3 regions of the Mesorhizobium sp. M1409 genome follow, and region 3 is predicted to be linked to each of the others. Evidence: riboswitches for the same ligand, from Rfam matches in the RefSeq annotation. Region 3 holds a riboswitch; each other region holds the start of a gene.
What was found. Region 3 has a riboswitch for thiamine pyrophosphate ahead of NKG99_RS32865 (YkoF family thiamine/hydroxymethylpyrimidine-binding protein). Riboswitches for the same ligand answer to the same signal wherever they lie in the genome.
Positions count from the first base shown of each region.

Region 1 (7,364 bases), on a different contig from region 3:
AGCAGGTTTGCCGGTCGGGCCAGCACGCGCGCCAGCAAGAGCCGCGCTCGCTCGCCGCCGGACAGCTCGCGCACCGGCGTGCGCGCCTGTTCCGGCTTGAACAGGAAATCCTTCATGTAGGAGACGACATGGCGCTGCTCGCCATTGATGACCAGGTTCTCGCCGCGCCCGTCGGTGAGATACTGCGCCAGTGTCTCCTGCGGGTCGACGGCCTCGCGCTTCTGGTCGAGCGTGGCGATCTCCAGATTGGTGCCGAGCCGCACCGAACCGGCGTCGGGCTTCATCTCGCCGGTCAGCATCTTCAAGAGCGTCGTCTTGCCGGCGCCGTTCGGCCCGACCAGACCGACCCGATCGCCGCGCTGGATGCGGGTCGAAAACCCCTTGACCACGGTGAGATCGCCGAAACTCTTCTCGATGTTCTTGGCCTCGATCACCAGCTTGCCGGATTCGGCGGCGTCGCTCGCCACCATGGTGGCCGAGCCTTCGGCGCCGCGATGTCCGCGAAAACGCTGGCGCATGGTTTGCAACTCGCCCAGCCGGCGCATGTTGCGCTTGCGCCGCGCCGTCACGCCGTAGCGCAGCCAGTGCTCCTCGCGCACGATCTGGCGGCCAAGCTTGTGCTGCTCGCGTTCTTCCTCTTCCAGCACCAGGTCGCGCCATTCCTCGAAATGGCCAAAACCCTTGTCCAGCCTGCGCGTCTGGCCGCGATCGAGCCAGACGGTGGCGCGCGATACACGCTCGAGAAAGCGGCGGTCGTGCGAGATGACGATCAGTGCCGATGAGGTGCGGACGAGCTCCTCTTCCAGCCATTCGATCACCGAGAGGTCGAGATGATTGGTCGGCTCGTCGAGCAGCAGGATGTCGGGTTCGGGCGCCATGACGCGGGCAAGGGCCGCGCGCCTTGCCTCGCCGCCGGACAGGTCGTTCGGCCGCTCCTCACCCGAGAGGCCGAGATGCTCCATCAGATAGCTGGCGCGGTACGGGTCGTCGGCGGGTCCGAGTCCGGCCTCGACATAGGCGCGGACACTGGCAAAACCCTCCATGTCGGGCATCTGCGGCAAATAGCGGACGGTCGCCGAAGGCTGGCGGAACACCTCGCCGTCCTGCGGCTCGATCAGGCCGGCGGCGATCTTCAGCAGCGTCGACTTGCCCGACCCGTTGCGGCCGACCAGCGCGATCTTGTCGCCGGCAGAAGCGGTCAAGGCGGCGCCATCGAGTAGCGGCGTGCCACCGAAGGTCAGTTTTATCCCGTCGAGGTTGAGAAGGGGCGGGGCCATGTCAGCTTTCAGGTAAGGGAAAAGGATGAGCGAGCAGCATCGCGCGGCCGTGGCCGAGCGCGATTTCGAGGCGGCCCTTGACCTCATTGGAAATGGTCAGCGACGAACCGAACGCCACCTTGACGTGATTCAGTGGCCATTTGGCGCCATTGACGGTCAGGCCGGCGAGTTCGGAAAAGCCGAGCACCGAAAACAGCGTGCCGTCGGCATAGTCGAAACCGGCCCTGCCGTGGAGCAGGGGAACGCCCTCCTGGGCGCCGCTGGTCAGCAGCACCTCCGTTCCGGCCTCGGCAAGGCGCAGGGCAAGCGCAAGATGCAGGAAAGCGTGGTCGGCGCGCTTGCCGCCGAAGGCGCCGGCGAGCACCAGGCTGGTCGCGCCGAGCTCCAGTGCGGCTGCGATGGCCAGTTCGCCATCGGTTTGGTCCTTTTCCGCCGAGAAGGTCCGGCGGGGGACAGTGGCGAGATTTTCCGGCAGGTTGGCCGGCACGGAATCGAAATCCCCCACCCACAGTTCCGGGACTAGGCCGAGCAGCCGCGCATGGCCGATGCCGGCGTCGGCGGCAATCACGCGGGAGCCTTCGACCTGGCGGTCGAGCCGTGGCGTGCGGATGAGGTCGCCGCCAAGCAGGATGGTGAATGTGCTCATATCGTGTGGCCCTTACCAGCCTGGCACCGGAAACGGAAGGCGGCAAACTCCCACTTGCGTGAGGGATCGGCCGGGCCTATGTGTCGAAACGCTCTAACGGGGTGCCGAACGCGATCTTCGCGGACCGGCTGAGAGGCAGTCTCGCCAACCCGCTGAACCTGATCCGGTTTGTACCGGCGGAGGGATTAGACGTTTCGGACAGTCCGACGCCTCAATTCCTTCAATTCGAACGAAGGAGGCGCCGATGCGCACGCTTTTATACGCTCTTGTCTCAGCCATGACCGTGGTCTTGTCCGGGCCGGCCTTGGCCAAAGACAAACTCACCGTCTACACATATGAGAGTTTCACCGCCGACTGGGGTCCGGGTCCCGTGGTGAAGAAGGAATTCGAGGCCGAATGCGGCTGCGATGTGGAGTTCGTCTCGGTTGCCGATGGCGTCGCGCTGCTCAACCGCGTCAAGCTGGAAGGCGCATCGACGAAGGCCGATATCGTGCTTGGCCTCGACACAAACCTTACCGCCGATGCCAAGGCCACCGGCCTGTTCGCGCCGCATGGCGCGGTGGCGGATGCCACTGTGCCGGGCGGCTGGAGCGACGACACTTTTGTCCCCTTTGACTACGGCTACTTCGCTGTCGTCTACGACACGGAGAAGCTGAAGAGCCCGCCGAAGAGCCTGAAAGAACTGGTAGAAGGCAGCGCCGACGACAAGATCGTCATCCAGGATCCGCGCACCTCGACGCCGGGCCTCGGCCTGCTGTTGTGGGTCAAGTCTGTCTATGGCGACAAGGCGCCGGAGGCCTGGGCCAAGCTGAAGGCGAAAGTGCTGACCGTGACGCCGGGCTGGAGCGAGGCCTACGGCCTGTTCACCAAGGGCGAGGCGCCGATGGTGCTGTCCTACACGACGTCGCCGGCCTACCACATGGTGGCGGAAAACACCGAGCGCTACCAGGCGGCCTCCTTCGAGGAGGGCGAGTACCTGCAGATCGAGGTGGCGGGCATCACCACGACAGGGGCCAAGAACCCGCTGGCCGAAAAGTTCATGGCCTTCATGACCGGACCGAAGTTCCAGGATGCCATCCCCGAGACCAACTGGATGTTCCCGGCAGGGAAGACCGACAAGCCGCTCAACCCGGCCTTCGACAAGCTGGTCAAGCCGACCAAGACCTTGCTGTTCAGCCCCGAAGAGGTCGCCGCCAACCGCAAGGCCTGGGTGGATGAGTGGCTGGCGGTGATGAGCAAGTAATTTGGTCCTATGATCGAAAGATGAGTGTCCTACGGCGCCCCCCTCTGTCCTGCCGGACATCTCCCCCACACGGGGGGAGATTGGCTGTCGTCGGCGATTTCGCCAATCGCCAACGTTGCTGGAATGAGCGAGGCGCGGAAACTGCCAATCTCCCCCCTTGTGGGGGAGATGTCCGGCAGGACAGAGGGGGGCGCGAAGGAACGCGGCCTTCGCTAAGAACCTCAAGTCAGGTGGTCCAGCGTGCAACGCGCGTCTGACCCCCGCATCAGCGCCGGCATCCTCGCGCTCGCCGCAATCGCGCTGCTCATCGGCGGCGCGTTTGCCGGCCTGCTTTTCGAAGGCGGCCACGATCTTTCGGGCGCCTGGGCAGCCTTCGATCCCTATCTGCTGCGCGTCGTGCGCTTCACGCTCTGGCAAGCGGCATTGTCGACGCTCCTCTCCGTCGGGCCGGCGCTGTTTGTCGCGCGGGCGATGTCGCGGCATCCACGCTTCTTCGGCCGCGCCTTCATCCTGCAACTGTTCGCCATACCGTTGGCGCTGCCGGCCATCGTCGCGGCACTCGGCGTGCTGGCGCTTTATGGCCGCGCCGGCTATTTCGCCGGCGTGTTCACGGTGATCGGCGGTGGAAGCTGGTCGGGCATCTACGGCCTGTCGGGCATTCTCGTCGCCCATGTCTTCTTCAACCTGCCGCTGGCGACAAGGCTGTTCCTCGAGTCGCTGCAGACCATACCGGCCGACCAATGGCGGCTGGCGAGCCAGCTCGGCATTGCAGCGCGGCCGGCGTTCAGGCTGATCGAATGGCCAACGCTGCGTGCGGCATTGCCGGGTGTCGCCGGGCTAGTCTTCATGCTTTGCATCACATCCTTCACCATTGTGCTGACGCTCGGTGGCGGGCCAGCAGCGACGACGCTGGAGGTCGGCATCTACCAGGCGCTGCGCTTCGATTTCGATCCCGCGCGGGCGGTGACGCTGACGCTGCTGCAGATCGCCCTGACCTTTATCGTGGTGCTGGCCCTGACGCGGCTGGGCGCCAATGTGGTCGGCGACACCAACCTGCCGGTTGCGCAACGCCGCTATCTCTCGGTCAAGAGGAGCGAGACCTGGCTGAACGCCATGGTCATCGTCTTGGCGCTGCTGTTCGTCGTCGGGCCGATGGCGGCGACGGTGACGGCCGGGTTGGGTGCCGATCTCGGCCGGCTGGCCGGCGAGGCCACCGTGCGGCAGGCGGCTCTGACCAGTGCGGTGCTGGCCTTCCTGTCCGCACTGCTCTCGGTGATGCTATCGCTGGCGTTGACCGTGGCGCGCCGGGCGCTGGCGTTGAACCGCCGGGCTGGCCTCCGGACAATGCTTGAGCATGCCACCGATACAGGCGCCGGCTTCGTCCTGGTCGTGCCGCCCATCGTCGTCGGCGCCGGCTGGTTCCTGTTGCTGCGCCATGTCGGCGATGTCTTCGCCATCGCCCCGGTCATGGTCGTCACCGTCAACGCGGTGATGGCGATGCCGTTCGCCCTACGGGCCGTCCGTCCCACCTATGATGCGGCGAGCGAGCGTCACGAACGGCTCTGTGCACAGCTCGGCATTGCGGGCTGGAACCGGTTGGTGCTGGTCGACTGGCCGTCGCTGCGTCGGCCGCTCGCCACCGCCTTCGCTTTCGCCATGGCCCTGTCGCTCGGCGATCTCGGCGTCATTGCCTTGTTCGGCAGTGATTCCGTGCAGACATTGCCCTACCTTCTCCTGGCGCGCATGGGCAGCTACCGCACCGAGGATGCCGCCGGCCTGGCACTGCTGCTCGGCCTCGTCTGCCTCGCCCTGATCGTGGCGGCGCACTCGCTGGGAAGGGAGAGGGTCCGGGATGCTTGATGGAAAGGCCAGCGGGCTTGAAAAAGGCGCGCCGGTGCGGCTGGACAAGGTGGCGTTCAGCTACGGCGAGACGCCGCTGGTCTTCGATGTCGAGTTCGCCACGTCGAAGATCACCGCGATCATGGGGCCGAGCGGGTCGGGCAAGTCGACGCTGCTCAATCTGGTCGCCGGCTTCGAGATGCCACAGTCGGGCCGCGTGCTGATCGGCGGCGCTGATGTCAGCGCCGAGCCGGCCTCGGTGCGCCCGGTATCGATGGTGTTCCAGGAGAACAACCTCTTCGCCCATCTTTCCGTCGAGCAGAATGTCGGGCTCGGCCGCTCGCCAGCCTTGCGGCTGACCGAAACGGACCGCGCCGCGATCGCCGAGGCGCTTGCGCGAACCGGCCTTGGGGGCAAGGAAAAGCGCCTGCCGCGCGAACTTTCAGGCGGGGAGCGCCAGCGCGTCGCATTGGCCCGCGTTCTGGTGCGCGACCGGCCGGTGCTGCTGCTCGACGAACCCTTCGCCTCGCTCGGGCCCGCTTTGCGCGACGATATGCTGGATATGGTCGCCGCCGTTCATGCCGAGCGGAGCATGACGGTGCTGTTTGTCACCCACCAGCCTGAAGACGCCCGCCGTATCGGCGAACACATGGTGTTTCTCGACAACGGGTTGGTGGCGGCAGTCGGCAAAGCGGATGATTTCTTCACCGGGGCTGGTCCGGAAGCGTTCCGGCGCTATATGGGCGCGAGTGGCGGTGTATCACGAGATATTGCCCGGAAGCGGACATAATTTACGATCAAACCGACTCCAGGCGATGTGGCGCTTGCTTGCCATGACTGGAGGAGTGTGGCTAGGTCCGCCCTACTGGTCCGGCACAGGCCGTGATTTGCCTGCAGCATCCGCCGCTCGTGCCCTAAGGGACGGGCAACGGATGCTGCAGCCGTTTGAGATAGCGCATGACATGTTCCGAAAATCGCCCCCGGTTTTCGTGGTCATGCGCCGGGACCCGAAAGGAAGCCGTTCTGGCGATCGGCGTTGATAGACTACGAATGAATCCGCTGGCGCGTTTTCTTGCGTTGGCCGGCTTTGCCGTGGCGCTGGCGAGCTGCCAGATGTTCATGCCGCCGGAAGTACAGGAGTCCGGCTTCCAGCCTTCCGACAAGCCGATCACGGTCGACAATGTCGGCGCCAACAACAAGCTCGCCGAACTGGCCAAGGCGCAGCACCCGCGCATTCTGGCGACTTATGGCGGTGAATATTCCGATCCCAAGCTTGAGCGCATGGTCGCCAAGGTGGTCGGCAATTTGACCGTGGTGTCGGCCAACCCGACGCAGACCTATCGCATCACCATCCTGAATTCGCCCAACGTCAACGCCTTCGCGCTGCCGGGCGGCTATCTCTACATCACCCGCGGCCTGCTGGCGCTGGCCAATGATTCGGCAGAGCTTGCCGCTGTCATCGCGCATGAGATGGGCCACGTCACCGCCAATCACGGCCTGCAGCGCCAGCAACTCGAGGCCGAGGAAGGCCTGGCGACCAAGGTGGTTTCCGATGTGCTCGGCGGCAGCCCGACCGCCAAGGCGGCGCTGATTCGGGGCAAGCTGAGGCTGGCGCAGTTCTCGCGCAACCAGGAGCTGGAAGCCGACGCCATCGGCATCAAATCGATCGGCGAAGCCGGTTACGATCCTTTCGCCGCCGGCCGCTTCCTGCAGTCGATGTCGGCCTATACGGACTTCCGTTCGATCAGCGGCGCCACCGACGCCAGCCTCGACTTCCTGGCCACGCACCCCAACACGCCGCAGCGCATCGATCTGGCGCAGCGCCTTGCCCGCCAATTCGGCGCGCCCGGCGTCGGTACGCGCGATCGCGATTCCTTCCTCGCCGGCATAGACGGCCTGCTCTATGGCGACACGCCCGAGGAAGGCTATGTGCGCGGCGAAACCTTCATGCATCCGGGCCTCGGCGTATCCTTCTCGGTGCCGCAGGGCTTCATCATCGACAATTCGGCCGCCGCGGTGACCGCAACCGGCCCCGGCGATATGGCGATCCGCTTCGACGGCGTCTCGATCGACAAGAACCGCGCGCTCACCGACTATATCCGCAGCGGCTGGGTGGCCGGCCTCGACGACAGCAGCGTGAGGCAGGAGACGATCAACGGCAACGAGGCGGCGACCGCGCATGCCGGCGCCGAAGGCTGGCAGTTCGACATTGCCGTGATCCGTGCCGGTGGCCAGGTCTACAGGCTGCTGACCGCGGCACCTTCGGCCAGCACCACGTTGGACACCGTGGCGCGTTCGGTCAGCGGCTCGTTCAGCATCCTCAGTGCTGCCGAAAAGGCTGCTTTGAAGCCACTGCACA
Region 1 covers NZ_JAMYKV010000004.1:70,581-77,944, reverse strand. The annotation lists gene NKG99_RS04990 (ABC-F family ATP-binding cassette domain-containing protein) at 1-1,277, opposite strand, end outside; gene NKG99_RS04985 (thiamine diphosphokinase) at 1,279-1,923, opposite strand; TPP riboswitch at 2,011-2,125, shown strand; gene thiB (thiamine ABC transporter substrate binding subunit) at 2,168-3,166, shown strand; gene thiP (thiamine/thiamine pyrophosphate ABC transporter permease) at 3,407-5,026, shown strand; gene thiQ (thiamine ABC transporter ATP-binding protein) at 5,019-5,795, shown strand; gene NKG99_RS04965 (M48 family metalloprotease) at 6,056-7,364, shown strand, end outside.
Region 1: it holds a riboswitch for thiamine pyrophosphate, as region 3 does, so the genes downstream of both, thiB (thiamine ABC transporter substrate binding subunit) here and NKG99_RS32865 (YkoF family thiamine/hydroxymethylpyrimidine-binding protein) in region 3, are expected to answer to the same signal.

Region 2 (7,364 bases), on a different contig from region 3:
AAGCTTGGTCGAGCGGGAATTGGCGCAACTACACCCGGTGGGAAGGATCGGATCCCCAAAGGAGATAGCAAATGCGGTCCTTTGGTTGGCTAGTGACGAATCCAGTTTCGTTAGCGGTGAAATGATCGCTGTCGACGGCGCCCGAACCAAGAAGATATCCCTGCCGTCCATCTTGGACGAGGAGTATCGGGCCAAGCTGACGAAACCCTAAAGGGAATGAAGACTCGCGCCGTCAAGGACGGATCCACTGGATCATCAACGGTATCAAGCACTTCATCGCGAATGTGCGGTTATGCGATTTCGTAATGCTGTTTGCTGTGACGGGCGAGGATCAAGCGCCCGCGGGCACCCGGAAAAGGATTTCCTGCTTCATCGATTCCGAGTAGACTGATTGATGCGAAGCCCCGCCTCAGCGCCGGGAGTTGCAGCATGCGCGGCAGCCGTCTCGTCAACGAAGATGCCAATGCTTAATGTGCAATGCGGAGATTTGATCGCGGGCATCCATCAGCCACCCAGGGCTTCAAAAGACCCTGCCGGTGGGGAGGCGCACCGGCAGGGCAACCGCGTTGTCAACTGGGGCCCGCCGGCGGGCGATGGCACTGTCGGTTGGTGAGTTCAAGCTGCGATGCCCACCCATTACATCCAAGCAAACCCAGCCGAAAAGCCGAAATAAAGTCATGCGACGGATGATTTTTTTTCGCGGCTCTCGCCCCTGGGGCTAATGATAGCGTCAATTCTGAACCGGCCGCATGAAGGCGCTTCTGGGTTAGCGAGTGTTGTGGAAGGACGCTCAGAGCCCTGCGCTTCGTTTGCCACATGGCTCTCTGGGGTGAAGGGGCGCACCGGAAACGACCGACGCTCTAATCCTCACTGGACGAGAACTCAGTGGCAGGTGAGACCCAATTTTAAGAAGAATCCAACTGGTGAGGCCTGGAGACTATGCCGACATATCCGTTCTCGCTGTCTTTCATTGAACACATCCGGTCCATGTTTTTGCAGTTTACGCCGCGGAGGACCCCACACGCAGAGAACTTGAAACAAGCAGCGGTTGGAATCGTTCTAGTTGCGGCCGACGATGGCTCAGGTGAGACCGCCCTTTTGCTCACGTTGCGCTGCGCTAAGATGCGTTCACATGCAGGCCAATACGCATTGCCGGGAGGACGGGGTGATCAGGGAGAAGACGCGGTGGACACCGTTATTCGAGAATGCTTCGAAGAACTCGCGCTCAGCCTTTCGGCTGACCAGTTATTGGGTACTTTGGACATATATGCGACCCAATCTGGCTATGCGGTCACACCCGTCGTTTTTGCAACTACAAACGAGCCCGATCTCTGTCTCAATCCAGAGGAAGTAGATCAACTTTTCCGGATCAAACTCTCTGACCTCTCCGGTGAACGGTCAGCACAGTTTTTCAGTCAAGGAGAAAACGGGCGGCGTCTTATTCGCTTTCCAATCTTTGACCATCACATATACGCTCCGACAGCGGCTATTCTGTATCAATTCATTGAGATGATAGCTGGTCGATATCAACATGTTGACGACCTCGCAGCTCCGGACTTCGCAACCCGATAATACTCGCCATTGTTTTTCGCCAGACACCGGGCTCTTCGCCATCAATACGGGCGGCGCCGCCCTTAGCGATGCCGCGCCCGCTACCCGCCACTCGCGGGTGCGGTAACACGTCCAGCAACGTCCGGCCACGGCATCTAACTTAGGCAGGCGTGACTTGCTCCCGACACGTGTGCGAGCTTTTGCGCCCGCACTGATCGACCGCCAATCAACACCCGGGCCGAATGCGCTTGACAAACTGGCGTCGGCCCGTTCAACTTGAAGCATTCACCAGGGGAGTCCCGGCAAGGGGCTGAGATACTGCTGGCTTTCGCGGCGCAGTGACCCGTTGAACCTGATCCAGTTCATACTGGCGTAGGGACGGTGCAAGCGCTTTGCGGGAGTTCACGCCCGCAGTCCTGTTTCGAGCAGGCCGACCAAAGCGTCTTTTCATCCTTCCGGCACAGAACTGGGTCTCCAATGCATGAGCAAAGGAGCCTCAAGATGAATGCCCTCACCCCCTCCGTCTCGACGGGACCACTGCCCGCCTCACGGAAAATCCACAAGTCCGGCGTCCTCCATCCGCACATCAGGGTGCCGATGCGCGAAATCTCCGTCCATCCGACGGCAGGCGAACCGCCCGTCATCGTCTACGATCCCTCCGGCCCCTATACGGACCCGACTGTCGAAACCAGCATCGAAAAGGGCCTTGCCCGGCTTCGCCATGAGTGGATTACGGCGCGCGGCGATGTCGAAGCCTATGACGGCCGCCATGTGCAGCCGGAAGACAATGGATTCGCGACGGGCGAGCGCCTGACGCCGGAATTTCCCGCGCGCAACCGGCCGCTCAGGGCCAGGTCAGGCAAGGCGGTAACACAGCTTGCCTATGCGCGCGCCGGCATCATCACCCCCGAAATGGAGTTCGTCGCCATTCGCGAAAATCTCGGCCGCGAGATCCTGCGCGGCAAGCTGCAGCGCGACGGCGAAGCCTTTGGCGCATCGATACCGGATTTTGTCACGCCGGAGTTCGTCCGCGAAGAAGTGGCGCGCGGGCGGGCAATCATTCCCGCCAACATCAATCATCCCGAGAGCGAGCCGATGATTATCGGTCGCAATTTCCTGGTCAAGATCAACGCCAATATCGGTAACTCGGCCGTCACATCGTCGATGGCCGAAGAGGTCGAAAAGATGGTCTGGGCAATCCGCTGGGGCGCCGATACGGTGATGGACCTGTCGACCGGCCGCAACATCCACAACATCCGCGACTGGATCGTGCGCAACGCGCCGGTGCCGATCGGCACGGTGCCACTCTATCAGGCGCTTGAGAAGGTCGGCGGCATCGCCGAGGATCTGACCTGGGAGGTCTACCGGGACACGCTGATCGAGCAGGCCGAACAGGGCGTCGACTATTTCACCATCCACGCCGGCGTGCGGCTGCACTACATCCCGCTGACCGTGGACCGGGTCACGGGTATCGTCTCGCGCGGTGGGTCGATCATGGCCAAATGGTGCCTGCACCATCACCGGGAAAGCTTTCTCTATGAACATTTTGCGGAGATCTGCGACATCTGCCGCGCCTATGATGTGTCCTTTTCGCTCGGCGATGGCCTTCGTCCCGGGTCGATCGCCGACGCCAACGACGCGGCGCAATTCGCCGAGCTGGAAACGCTCGGCGAGCTGACGAAGATCGCCTGGGCGAAGGACTGCCAGGTGATGATCGAGGGTCCGGGCCATGTGCCGATGCACAAGATCAAGGAGAACATGGACAAGCAGCTCGCTGTCTGCGGCGAGGCGCCTTTCTACACTCTTGGACCGCTGACGACCGACATCGCGCCGGGCTATGACCACATCACGAGCGGCATAGGCGCGGCCATGATCGGCTGGTTCGGAACGGCCATGCTCTGCTACGTCACCCCGAAGGAGCATCTCGGTCTCCCTGACCGCAACGACGTCAAGATTGGCGTCATCACCTACAGGATCGCCGCGCATGCCGCCGATCTCGCCAAGGGCCATCCGGCGGCGAAAGTCAGGGATGATGCCCTTTCCCGCGCGCGCTTCGAGTTCCGCTGGGAGGACCAGTTCAACCTGTCGCTCGACCCCGAAACCGCGCGGTCCTTTCACGACCAGACCTTGCCCAAGGAGGCGCACAAGCTGGCGCATTTCTGCTCGATGTGCGGGCCGAAATTCTGCTCGATGCGCATCTCCCACGAGATTCGCGCCGAAGCGCAGAAGGAGGGCATGGCTGCGATGGCGGCGAAATACCGCGAGGGTGGCGATCTCTACATGCCTGCTGACGAGACCGGCGTACCGCTCATGCCAGGGGCGTCGGAACCGTCATGAGGGTGCTGGTCAAAGGGGCCGGCGTCGCCGGCCTCACCGCCGCCTTCGAACTCGCCGCCCGCGGCGCGACGGTCACGGTCGCCGAGATCCGGCATGGCCTTGGAGGCAATGCGTCGTGGTTCGCCGGCGGCATGCTGGCGCCATGGTGCGAGCGTGAAAGCGCCGAGCAGCCGGTGCTGGATCTTGGCCGCGACGCTGCCAACTGGTGGAATGCGGTACTGCCCGGTCAGGTGACACAGGCCGGAACGCTGGTCGTTGCGACACCGCGCGATGCCGGTGAGCTCGACCGCTTCGCCAGTCGCACGTCGGGCCATCGGCGTGTCGATGAAGACGAAATCGCGCTCCTGGAACCCGACCTCGCCGGCCGGTTCCGCCGCGGATTGTTCTTCCCTGACGAGGCTCATCTCGACCCGCGCCAGGCGATGGCAGCACTTCATGACAAGCTTGCAGCCATGGGTGTCGAATTCCACTTCGGCACCGACGCCCGGCATGTTTCCGGTTTCGATCGTCGGATCGACTGCACGGGAATGGCCGCAGTCGATGACAGGCTGCGCGGTGTTCGCGGCGAGATGCTGATCCTGCGCACCCCTGATATCTCGCTGTCGCGCCCGGTCAGGCTGCTGCATCCGCGCTTTCCGCTTTATGCAGTGCCGCGCACCGACCACCGTTTCATGATCGGCGCGACGATGATTGAAAGCCAGAGCGCCGGCCCGCCGATGGCGCGTTCCATGATGGAGCTGCTGGGTGCCGCCTATGCCCTCCATCCGGCCTTTGGCGAGGCTGAGATCGTTGAAACCGGTGTCGGCGTCCGTCCTGCCTTTTCCGACAATCTGCCGCGTGTCGAGGCACGTGGAAGCACCGTCGCGATCAACGGGCTTTATCGCCATGGCTTTCTTCTCGCCCCTGCCATGGCGCGCCAGGCGGCCGACCTGGTTTTCCATCAAGACGGAACCAAGGAGCTTGCTCATGAAACTGACGGTCAACGGCAAAATGCATGAGGTTGCCGCCACCACGCTGGCAGAGTTGCTTGCCGCGCTCGACTATGAAGGCGATTGGCTGGCAACGGCCGTCAACAGCGACCTCGTGCACAAAGCCAACCGGGCGAAATTCCAGCTGAGCGATGGCGACCGGATCGAAATCCTTTCGCCCATGCAGGGAGGCTAGCATGTTCGATCTTCTCGGAACGTCGCTTCCCTCCCGCCTGCTTCTCGGCACCGCTCAATATCCTTCGCCGGCCATCCTTGCCGACGCGGTCAAGGCGTCGGGCGCGTCGATGGTGACGGTCTCCTTGCGGCGTGAGATGGCGGGCAGCAGGGCCGGCGAAAAATTCTGGTCGTTGATCCGCTCGATGGGCGTCAGAATCTTGCCCAACACGGCCGGCTGCCACTCCGTCAAGGAAGCGGTCACGACCGCGCAAATGGCGCGCGAAGTCTTCGGTACGAGCTGGATCAAGCTCGAAGTAATCGGCAACCACGACACACTGCAGCCAGACGTGTTCGGCCTGGTCGAAGCCGCCCGCATCCTGTGCGAGGACGGTTTTTCGGTATTCCCCTATACCACCGACGACCTTGTCGTCGCCGAGCGGCTGCTTGCGGCAGGCTGCAAGGTGTTGATGCCCTGGTGCGCACCGATCGGTTCGGCGCTGGGGCCGGTCAACATCATGGCGCTGCGCTCGATGCGCGGCCATTTCCCAGGCGTCCCGCTGATTGTGGATGCGGGGCTCGGACGGCCGTCGCACGCGGCCACCGTCATGGAGCTCGGCTTCGACGCCGTGCTGCTGAACACGGCGGTCGCCAAGGCGGCCGATCCAGTCGGCATGGCGCGCGCGTTCGGCAAGGCGGTCGATGCCGGTCGTGAAGCTTTCTGCTCGGGAATGCTCGAACCGCGCGACGTCGCCGTGCCGTCGACGCCGACAATCGGCAGGGCGATTTTTTCATGAAGCTCGATCCCTTCTACCTGATCGTCGACAGCGCTGCCTGGATCGAACGGCTGGTCCCGCTCGGCGTCAAGCTGGTGCAGCTTCGCATCAAGACGATGGATGAGGCCGGGTTGCGCGCTGAAATCCGCACAGCAAAGGCCTTGTGCGCTCGCTACCGGTGCCAGCTCATCGTCAACGATCACTGGCGCCTGGCGATCGAGGAAGGCTGCGATTTCGTGCATCTCGGCCAGGAGGACCTGCAAACAGCCGACCTCTCGAGGATACGGTCAGCCGGCGTCAGGCTCGGATTGAGCACGCATGATCATGTCGAGCTGGAAACGGCCATGTTTGCCGAGCCCGACTATGTTGCGCTCGGTCCGATCTATCCGACCATCTTGAAGAAGATGAAATGGGCGCCGCAAGGGCTCGAGCGGATCAGCGAGTGGAAGCGCCGGGTCGCGCCGATCCCATTGGTCGCTATCGGCGGCCTCAACTCTGACCGGGTCAACGGTGTCTTTGCGGCCGGCGCGGACAGCGCGGCAGTGGTCACAGACATTTCGTTGAACTCCGACCCCGAAGCGCGCACCAGAGAATGGATCGAAAAGACAGAGCAATGGCGCTGAGGGGAGAACCGCATGTGCTTGTCGTTGGCGGATCGGATTCAAGCGGGGGTGCCGGAATTGGACGCGACATCGAGACGATCTCTTCTATTGGCGTGCGCACCTGTCTCGCTGTCACCGCGCTCACGGTGCAGACGCACGACGCTGTGATGGAAATCCTTCATTCGCCACCAAGCCTGGTGGCCGATCAGATGCGCGCCGCGCTGCAGGCCAACGAAGTGGCGGCAATCAAGATCGGCATGCTCGGAACAGCCGAGACCATCGTTGCCGTTACCGCCGTACTGCGCGAAAATCCACAGGTGCCGGCAGTATTCGATCCGGTGCTGGCCTCTACCTCAGGCCGGGCGCTCCTGGAAGCCGATGCCGTCGCCGTCATGAAGCGTGATCTGATGCCGCTTTGCCGCCTCGTGACACCCAATCTCATCGAGCTCGCGCTCCTTGTTGGCGCGGTGCAAGCGGTCGACGAGAATGGCGCAGTCAGGCAAGGCCAGGAATTGCTGGCAGTTGGTGCGCAGGCCCTGCTGATCAAAGGTGGCCACGCTGTGGGATCCCGATCGACCGATATTCTGCTACGGTCCGATCAGGAACCAATCCGTTTCGACACCCCACGTCTTGCTGCATCAATGCGCGGGACGGGCTGCATGCTGGCTAGCGCCATTGCGGCGCACGTGGCGAACGTGGGGTCACTTGAAGACAGTGTGCGCGAAGGCAAGCTGTTTGTGTTCGAGAAGATCCGGAAGAATGTAGCCCAATGACCGGGCCACTACGCCCACGTTGATCTGGGATAGTCACATAGCCTGCTCCTCAACTCGGCATCAGCGTTCCGCGAGGTCGGGGAAAGAGTTTACATGGGTAGCTAGACTCCTTAATGTTTTGACGGAAGCGTATCCAGCGTTGTTGAAGTAGTTTGCGCATTCGTCTGGCTTGATGGTGCCGAC
Region 2 covers NZ_JAMYKV010000093.1:2,332-9,695, reverse strand. The annotation lists gene NKG99_RS34325 (SDR family NAD(P)-dependent oxidoreductase) at 1-211, shown strand, start outside; gene NKG99_RS34320 (NUDIX hydrolase) at 1,033-1,572, shown strand; TPP riboswitch at 1,832-1,948, shown strand; gene thiC (phosphomethylpyrimidine synthase ThiC) at 2,053-3,888, shown strand; gene thiO (glycine oxidase ThiO) at 3,885-4,886, shown strand; gene thiS (sulfur carrier protein ThiS) at 4,855-5,052, shown strand; gene NKG99_RS34300 (thiazole synthase) at 5,054-5,827, shown strand; gene NKG99_RS34295 (thiamine phosphate synthase) at 5,824-6,429, shown strand; gene thiD (bifunctional hydroxymethylpyrimidine kinase/phosphomethylpyrimidine kinase) at 6,420-7,181, shown strand; partial or broken gene NKG99_RS34285 (hypothetical protein) at 7,242-7,364, opposite strand, start outside.
Region 2: it holds a riboswitch for thiamine pyrophosphate, as region 3 does, so the genes downstream of both, thiC (phosphomethylpyrimidine synthase ThiC) here and NKG99_RS32865 (YkoF family thiamine/hydroxymethylpyrimidine-binding protein) in region 3, are expected to answer to the same signal.

Region 3 (7,364 bases):
CTGGGCCACCGCCTCGGCACCGTCGAGATGCGAAAGCTGGCGATTTGCGCGTTCGTCTGCATTATCGGCATATCTGGTGCTTATGCGGGGATCCGCTGGACGAAATGCAATTTGCGTGGACGCATGGACGCCGTCTGCTGGCCGGCGCGGCAGATATCGGATGAGGCCGAGGCCGTCTGGCACGCGGCCGCGCCAGGTCGGCTCGACATCGTCGGCGGCCATACCCTTATCGCGTTGCTGGCGGGCCTCAATGCCTATGACAAGCCGTCGATCTTCACCGACCTGAACATGCGGTACGCCCCCTGGATCACCAGGGAGCGGCTGCGCGACCACGGCATACTGCTGGTCTGGCCTGGGCGCGACGAGCCACCCTATCTGCAGGCGTGGCTGGGCAACGTCCCGGTCAAAACCGTTCTTTTCGACTGGTCGCTCAGAGCGGCGCCTATGGCGGTCAGCTTTGCCGCCATACCGCCCGGCGCGCCGCAATTGCCGAATGCGATCGACAGCCTCGCCCGAACGAGCAACTGAAGCAGGTCGGCGGTCCGCTGGACGAAGCAAAAGACAATGCCCATTTATGGAGAGATCCAACTTGCTTTTGCGCAATTCCAGACGGAAAATCGCTACACGCTTTGCCCGGAATTGCTTTTGAGGAGACGTGATATGGCGACTTCGACCGAACGCGCAGTCCTTGCCGGCGGCTGTTTCTGGGGCATGCAGGATTTGATACGGCGCTATCCCGGCGTCATCTCCACGCGTGTCGGCTACAGCGGCGGCGATGTGCCCAACGCCACCTACCGCAATCATGGCAACCATGCCGAAGCCATCGAGATCAATTTCGATCCGGCCATCATCAGCTATCGCACACTGCTGGAGCGCTTTTTCCAGATCCATGATCCGACGACCCGCAACCGGCAGGGCAACGATGTCGGGCTGAGTTACCGCTCGGCGATCTATTACACCAGCGACGAACAGAAGCGCGTCGCCGAGGACACTATCGCCGATGTCGATGCCTCGGGCCTGTGGCCGGGCAAGGTCGTCACCGAAGTGGCGCCGGTCGGTCCCTTCTGGGAAGCCGAGCCTGAGCATCAGGACTATCTGGAGAAATATCCCAACGGCTACACCTGCCACTTCGTCAGGCCGGGCTGGAAGCTGCCGGTTCGCGAAAAGGCCGTTTCGTAGGCTTCACAACCGGCGATTCTGCCATGCATTGCCGCTCGACGAGGTCGTCGAGCGGCTTCATCGCAGCCAAAGCTCTTTCGGTCAGTGCGCCTTGTCGCCTCGGTGCCAGTCGTCGAGCGCCGAATATCAAAGACTGGCGCCATCTTAATACGCCACGTGGCAATCAAGCGCGGCTAGGAACAGGCCGCGGGTTTTTCATGCCTGCTGCGTTGGGTAGAGCGTCAGGATGTTGACGTTGACCCTTGGCGGCTGCGACACCGCGTAGAGCATGGCGGCGGAGATGTCCTCGCTCTCCAACTGTTCCATGTCGCCCAACCTTTGCTCGACCGCCAGCCGAACATCGTCGCGCATGTTGGCGGTGAATTCGGTCCTGACCGCGCCTGGCTCGATCACCGTGACGCGAATGCCATCCTTGCCGATTTCGCGGCGCAGCGATTCCGCCATGGCGCTGGCCGCGTGCTTGGTGCCGGAATAGACGACTGAAGGATGGATGTAGCGGCCGGTGCCCGACGAGACGATGACGATATGGCCTGATCCCTGCCGTTTCATCGCCGGAAGCGCTGCGTTGACCGTATAGAGCAAACCCAGAATGTTGATATCGACCATTGCCCGGTATTCACTCGTGGTGGTGTTCTGGAAAGGGGCGGCGACGCCGACGCCGGCGACATTGAACAGCATATCCAATCGGCCGTAGCTCTCCAGCACGCGACCGACCATGGCGGTTGCTTGCGCCTCGTCGGTGATGTCGGCCTCGATGGCCAGCACCTCGCCGCCGGCATCACGGATGCGCTTGGCCAAATCATCGAGCCGTTGCCGACGTCGCGCCGCGATCACGACGACCGCGCCTTGCGCCGCCAGAGCAAATGCTGTTGCCGCGCCAATGCCCGAGGAGGCGCCAGCCACCAGGGAGATTTTTCCATTGAGTTTCCGCATGTTGGTTGCTCCTGCTCAAAGAGAAGTTCAGATGCGCTCGATGCCGATGATCGGCATCATTCGAGATATGTCCTCAAACTAGGCAACAGACGCCCTGCGGAAAATGCGATAGAATTCGATCATACTCATTGGAGAATCCGAAATAATGCGGGGTAGCGACTATGCGGAGCTGAAGGCCTTTGCCACTGTCGTCGCGCATGGCAGTTTTGCTCGCGCCGCGGAAGATCTCCGGATTTCCGCATCGACGCTCAGCCAGACGATCCGCCAGCTCGAAGCGCGGCTTGGCTTGCGCCTGCTCAACCGCACAACCCGTAGCCTCTCGCTGACCGAAGCCGGCGCGCGCCTACACGCGCGCTTCGCGCCGGCCATGGCCGAGATGGAGGCGGCGGTCGGCGATGCCATAGCCTTGCGTGGCATGCCAGCCGGCATCTTGCGCGTCCATATGCCCAGTGTTGCCGCCACCACCTATCTCGAGCCGGTGCTCGGCCGTTTTCACCAGGCTTGGCCCGACATCGTGCTCGATGTGACGATCGACGATGCCGCCATTGATAGTGTCGAGGCCGGCTATGATGTCAGCGCCAGACTTGGTGAATTTCTTGAAGCCGACATGGTCGCCGTAGCGCTCGGCGGCACCCAGCGCCAACTCGCCGTGGCCTCGCCGGAGTACGTCGCCCGTCACGGATCGCCGTCGGCACCCGCGGATTTGCACCAACACCGCTGCATCAACTGGTGCCGGCCGGGCAGTGCCGGCCCCTACAGATGGGAATTCGCCAGGGATGGCCAATGGTTTTCGGTCGCGGTCAACGGTCCGCTGATCGTCTCTAGCCGCGACATGGCGATTGCCGCCGCGGTGCAGGGCGTCGGCATCGCATTCTGGGCGGAAGAGCTGGTACGTCCGCTGATCGATGCCGGCAAACTGGTGTCGCTGATGGATGAGTGGTGTGCGACCTTTTCCGGCTGGTTCCTCTGCTATCAGAAGCAGCGCCATACGCCGCCGGCCGTGCGCGCCTTCGTCGATTTTCTGCGGCATGCACATGCCGGACGCCAAACGCTGCCGGGTGGCTGACGGCGCGCCGCGCCGCTTGAACAGGTCGATAATGCCAGCTTGGCCTTGTTTAGGAGTGCCCGGTTCCGCTGACGCCCAAAGAAGCCGCGGAGCATGCGCTCGCGGCTTCTTCGGTGGCCAGCAATGGCCTACTTACCGCAATGGTTGTCATTGACCGTCGGCGCAGAGGTGCCCGGCGACGTGTGGGTAGCGTCAGGCTGCGCGCCCTGCGGGCCGGCCGGGCAATTTCGATCTGCGTTCGAATTCATTTCGCCGGGCATGCCGGTCGTGCTGTTGGTTATGCCGGGGTCGACAGTACCAGGGCTTACCGTATTCGGCGAAGCCGGGGTGTTCGGCTCCACAGTCACCGACTTCCCGCTGCCGCTGCCATCGCCATTTGCGTTGTTGCTACCGGCGCTTTGCGCCATGGCTGACATGGCCAGACCGACGGTAAGAGCCGAAGCTGCGATGATTTTCATGAACATGGTTTGTCTCCATTTCTGTGAACTCGTCGCTTGTTTCTACGAAGGTGATCGCATTGCGACTGTGGGGACAACAGGTCGCGGCAGCGAAGGTTCCCGACAAAATTCCGCTCCAGCAGCATCGGCAGCTTCGACCCAAGAACCAGGCCTGGCGCAATGCTTTTTTGGCGCAACGCGCTGAAAAAATGGCTTTCACTTCAGTTTGATTGGTGCATTAACCCGCGCATCCACGGGGGTGCTCCGTACGGTCGGGGCTGAGACGGGGCGGCAAGCCCGCAGACCCTAAAAGCTGATCTGGGTAATACCAGCGGAGCGAGGCGGGCGATGTTTTCAGGCGCACAGATTTCCCTATATCCCATGGTCGACGATTTCGTCGGCGTCATCCTTGGCGCGCTGGGCGCGCTGTGCGCGACCTCTTCGTGGTGGCGGCGCGCAGCGGCAAACTCGCGTGCTGTCGGCTGCCATTTCGCGCGGCTGTCCGGGCGAGCCGGATGATCCGATCTGCCGCTCCGATGCGCTTGGCGGACCTGTCGGGCCACTCGGCCCGCGCAGGGATGCGGCATCGCGGCGGTGCGCGGCGCCGGCGGCAGCGCAGTTCTCGCTCTACGTGATGGGCACCGACGACCATATGGACGAGATCTACGGCTGCATCGATTTTCTCAAGCAGTCGGGCGTCTATGAGCGCTCCAGCATTTCTGCGCGAAATTGCGCGGAGGCGACGCGGCGCGGCTATCAGTTCGCTGTTGATCATCCCGAGGAGGCGGGCAGCCCTATTGGTCGCCGCCAACAAGGATACGCTTAATCCGGCACTGATCGAGGCTTCACTGAAGATGCTGGTCGACGGCCATTATCTGCGCAGCCAAAGCGGCGCCATCGGGACGATGGAACCGGCCAAGATGGACGCGATCGGCGGCTATCTCTTCGCGTCGAACTTCGAGGAAATGGCTGGCCAATCAAAGAAGCTCACGAAGTGCGGCAGCTCTACGTCAGACACACAGATCAGCAGATCCGACTAATTCCGGACGATCTCATAGAGCAGAGTGGTTTTGATGTGTCGTCCGGATTCACCCTGCAGCGACAGGGCGGCTGCGTAGAGTTTTGCCACGGCCGGGCAGAGACCTTCGAAGTCCCGGCTGACATTGGCAATGGCAGTCATCTCGGCGGGAGTGCCGCCAGCATTGATGAAAGCGTCGGCCAGCAGCGACCAGTCTCCGTCGCTAGCAGCGGCGGCCGGCAGACCGCCATCCTTCGCTGCACCGAAGGCATGAAACAGGGTGGCGCCGACCTTGTCCATGTCGATCAGGAAATCCTGGTCCGGCGCGCTGAGTGCGCCCGGCCCTTCACGTAGGTAGTTGTTGCAGACGGCGGCGGTTTCCCGCGCCATGACATGGTTGAGCATATCCGATTGTGCACGCAGCGCTTCGGCGGCTTTGCCATCCGGAGCCGAGGACAGCAGGGGTGCGTATCTTCGCCTGAGATCGGCGACAGCCATCCTGCTCGTATTTCGCATCTGATCGACATTTCCAAGTCTGGCCACGGCCGTGATCTTTTCCACGACGGCGTCGTAGTCGTCTGGAAACTCCTGCTTGATTGCCTTGAAGATTTGGCTTCCCTGGCTCTCAATCTGTTCCCTTACCTGAGCTGTGGTCAGCGTTTGTGGATCGGGCGAACCCGCCACCGTCTGGTAGAGATATTTACCGCCGGCAAAGCCGACCACCCAGGGCAACACCTTCACTGCAACGAAGGACAAAGCGGCGACCGCCGCCACGCTCAAAGCCCTCCAACGCGACATCTGGCAGCCCTCCCGAACCTTGTCTCTATTTCGCCCCGAGGCTCAGCGCTTTCTTGCGGTCGGTCTCGGCGCGCTTGTGGTTGCCCTTGGCGTCCCATGCTCTGCTCCGCACTTTGTAGGCGGCGGCGAAATCCGGTTTGAGCTTTATCGTCTGGCTCAAATCGGCGATGGCCCCGTCATAATCCGCCTTGCTGATCCGAATGACGCCCCGGCCCAAATAGGCAAAGGGGTTCTTGCGATCGAGGCTGAGGGCCTTTTCGAAATCACGCAACGCTGCGACGTCCTCATGCCTGCCCATCAAGATGAGGCCCCGATCGGCGTAAACCCTTGCGTCCTTGGTATTGAGACTGATGGCTTTTCCGTAGTCAGCAAGCGCCCCATCGTAATCTCTTTGGAAACCGCGGTTCTGACCACGGTCGTAGTAAGTATCGGCAAAATTCGGATTGAGCGTGATTGCCTGACTGTAATCGGCGACGGCATGAGCGTAGTCGCTCTTGGCCTCCCAGACCATCGCTCGGGCCAGATAGGCATCATGGAACGCCGGAAAGAGCGCGATCGCCTTGTCGTAAAGCGCTAAGGCGCCGTCATAGTCGTCCCTCTCGTGCAGCGTCCAGCCCTTGCTGAACGCCTGCGCGGCTGGCGAACCGCTACTTGGCTCGATCGCCTCATCACTAGCCTGGCCAGCGGCTTCGTCTGATGTCTTTGAGGCGTTCGCTTTCGCCGCCACTGCCACCTTGCGGCCTTTGCGAGCGATGGCCAGCTTTGGGTCGAGCTTGAGCGCTTGGTCGTAGTCGGCGATGGCCTGATCGTAGTCGCCCTTGGCGAACCAGGTGCTGCCGCGCCCGAAATAGGCAGGTGCGTAGCCAGGTTCGATTTCGACCGCGCGGTTGTAGTCGGCGATGGCGCGATCCAGTTCGTTCTTCTTGCCCAAGGCGATGGCGCGGCCGAGGTAAGCGTCGAAATAGGCCGGATAGAGTTCGATCACCTTGCCGTAGTCATCGATGGCACCATCGTAGTCGCCCTTCTCGGCGCGCGACAGTCCTCGCCCGACATAGGCGGCCGCCTTTCTTGGATCGAGCGCGATCGCGCGGCTGTACTCGGCAATCGCGCGATCGTATTTGCGCTTCGTGTAGAACGCATCGCCGCGATCCATGAAAGCCTTGAGGTTCTTGGGATCAGAGCCGACGGCATCCGGCGCGGCGGCCCCTTTCTTTAACGCAGTCACCGCCGCCTTGCGGGCGACCGCGTAATCGCGGTTGCCCGGATTGAGTTCTATCGCCTGGTCGAAGTCGGCAATGGCGCCGCTGTAGTCCTTGCTGTCGGCCCTTTCTATGCCACGTCCATAATAGCTGGGAGCATCCTTCGGATCGATTTCGATCGCCGCCGAGTAGGCTGTGATCGCTTGCCCGGCGTCGCCCTTGACGTGCCAGGCCATGCCTATGCAGAAATAGGCATCCAGCAGCTTCGGATCGACCATGGCGGCCCGGCCGCAATCGAGAAGAGCACCTTCGGCATCCTCGGACGTGGCCTTGGCCATGCCCCGGCGAACATGGGCAGAGAGCAGGTCCGGTACGAGCCGGATCACCTGATCATAGTCGGTAATCGCCCGGTCATACACTCGCTTGGCGGACCAGGCATTGCCACGGCCAAAATAGGCGAGGGGGCTGTCGGGGTCGAGCGAGATCGCCTTGCCATACGCGCCGATTGCCTGATCATACTTACCCGAGTTCGACAGGCTGTCGCCTTGCTGTACCTCGACCAGAACGCGCGGGTCTGTCGCCTGGATGAGTTCCGCCATCCTGACGGCGGAACGCTTGCCGCCGGACTTGGTGCTATTGCCGGCGTCCCGCGGAGTGGCAGGTTTGGTGCCAACCGCGTCGTCCTGTCCCAGCGCCGCCAACGCCGCCTTACGGCTGACGAGGTAGTCCGCATT
Region 3 covers NZ_JAMYKV010000075.1:13,783-21,146, reverse strand. The annotation lists gene NKG99_RS32890 (glycosyltransferase family 39 protein) at 1-528, shown strand, start outside; gene msrA (peptide-methionine (S)-S-oxide reductase MsrA) at 661-1,179, shown strand; gene NKG99_RS32880 (SDR family oxidoreductase) at 1,375-2,112, opposite strand; gene NKG99_RS32875 (LysR family transcriptional regulator) at 2,258-3,178, shown strand; gene NKG99_RS32870 (hypothetical protein) at 3,307-3,642, opposite strand; TPP riboswitch at 3,861-3,973, shown strand; partial or broken gene NKG99_RS32865 (YkoF family thiamine/hydroxymethylpyrimidine-binding protein) at 3,964-4,365, shown strand; gene NKG99_RS32860 (hypothetical protein) at 4,413-4,655, shown strand; gene NKG99_RS32855 (hypothetical protein) at 4,652-5,407, opposite strand; gene NKG99_RS32850 (tetratricopeptide repeat protein) at 5,457-7,364, opposite strand, start outside.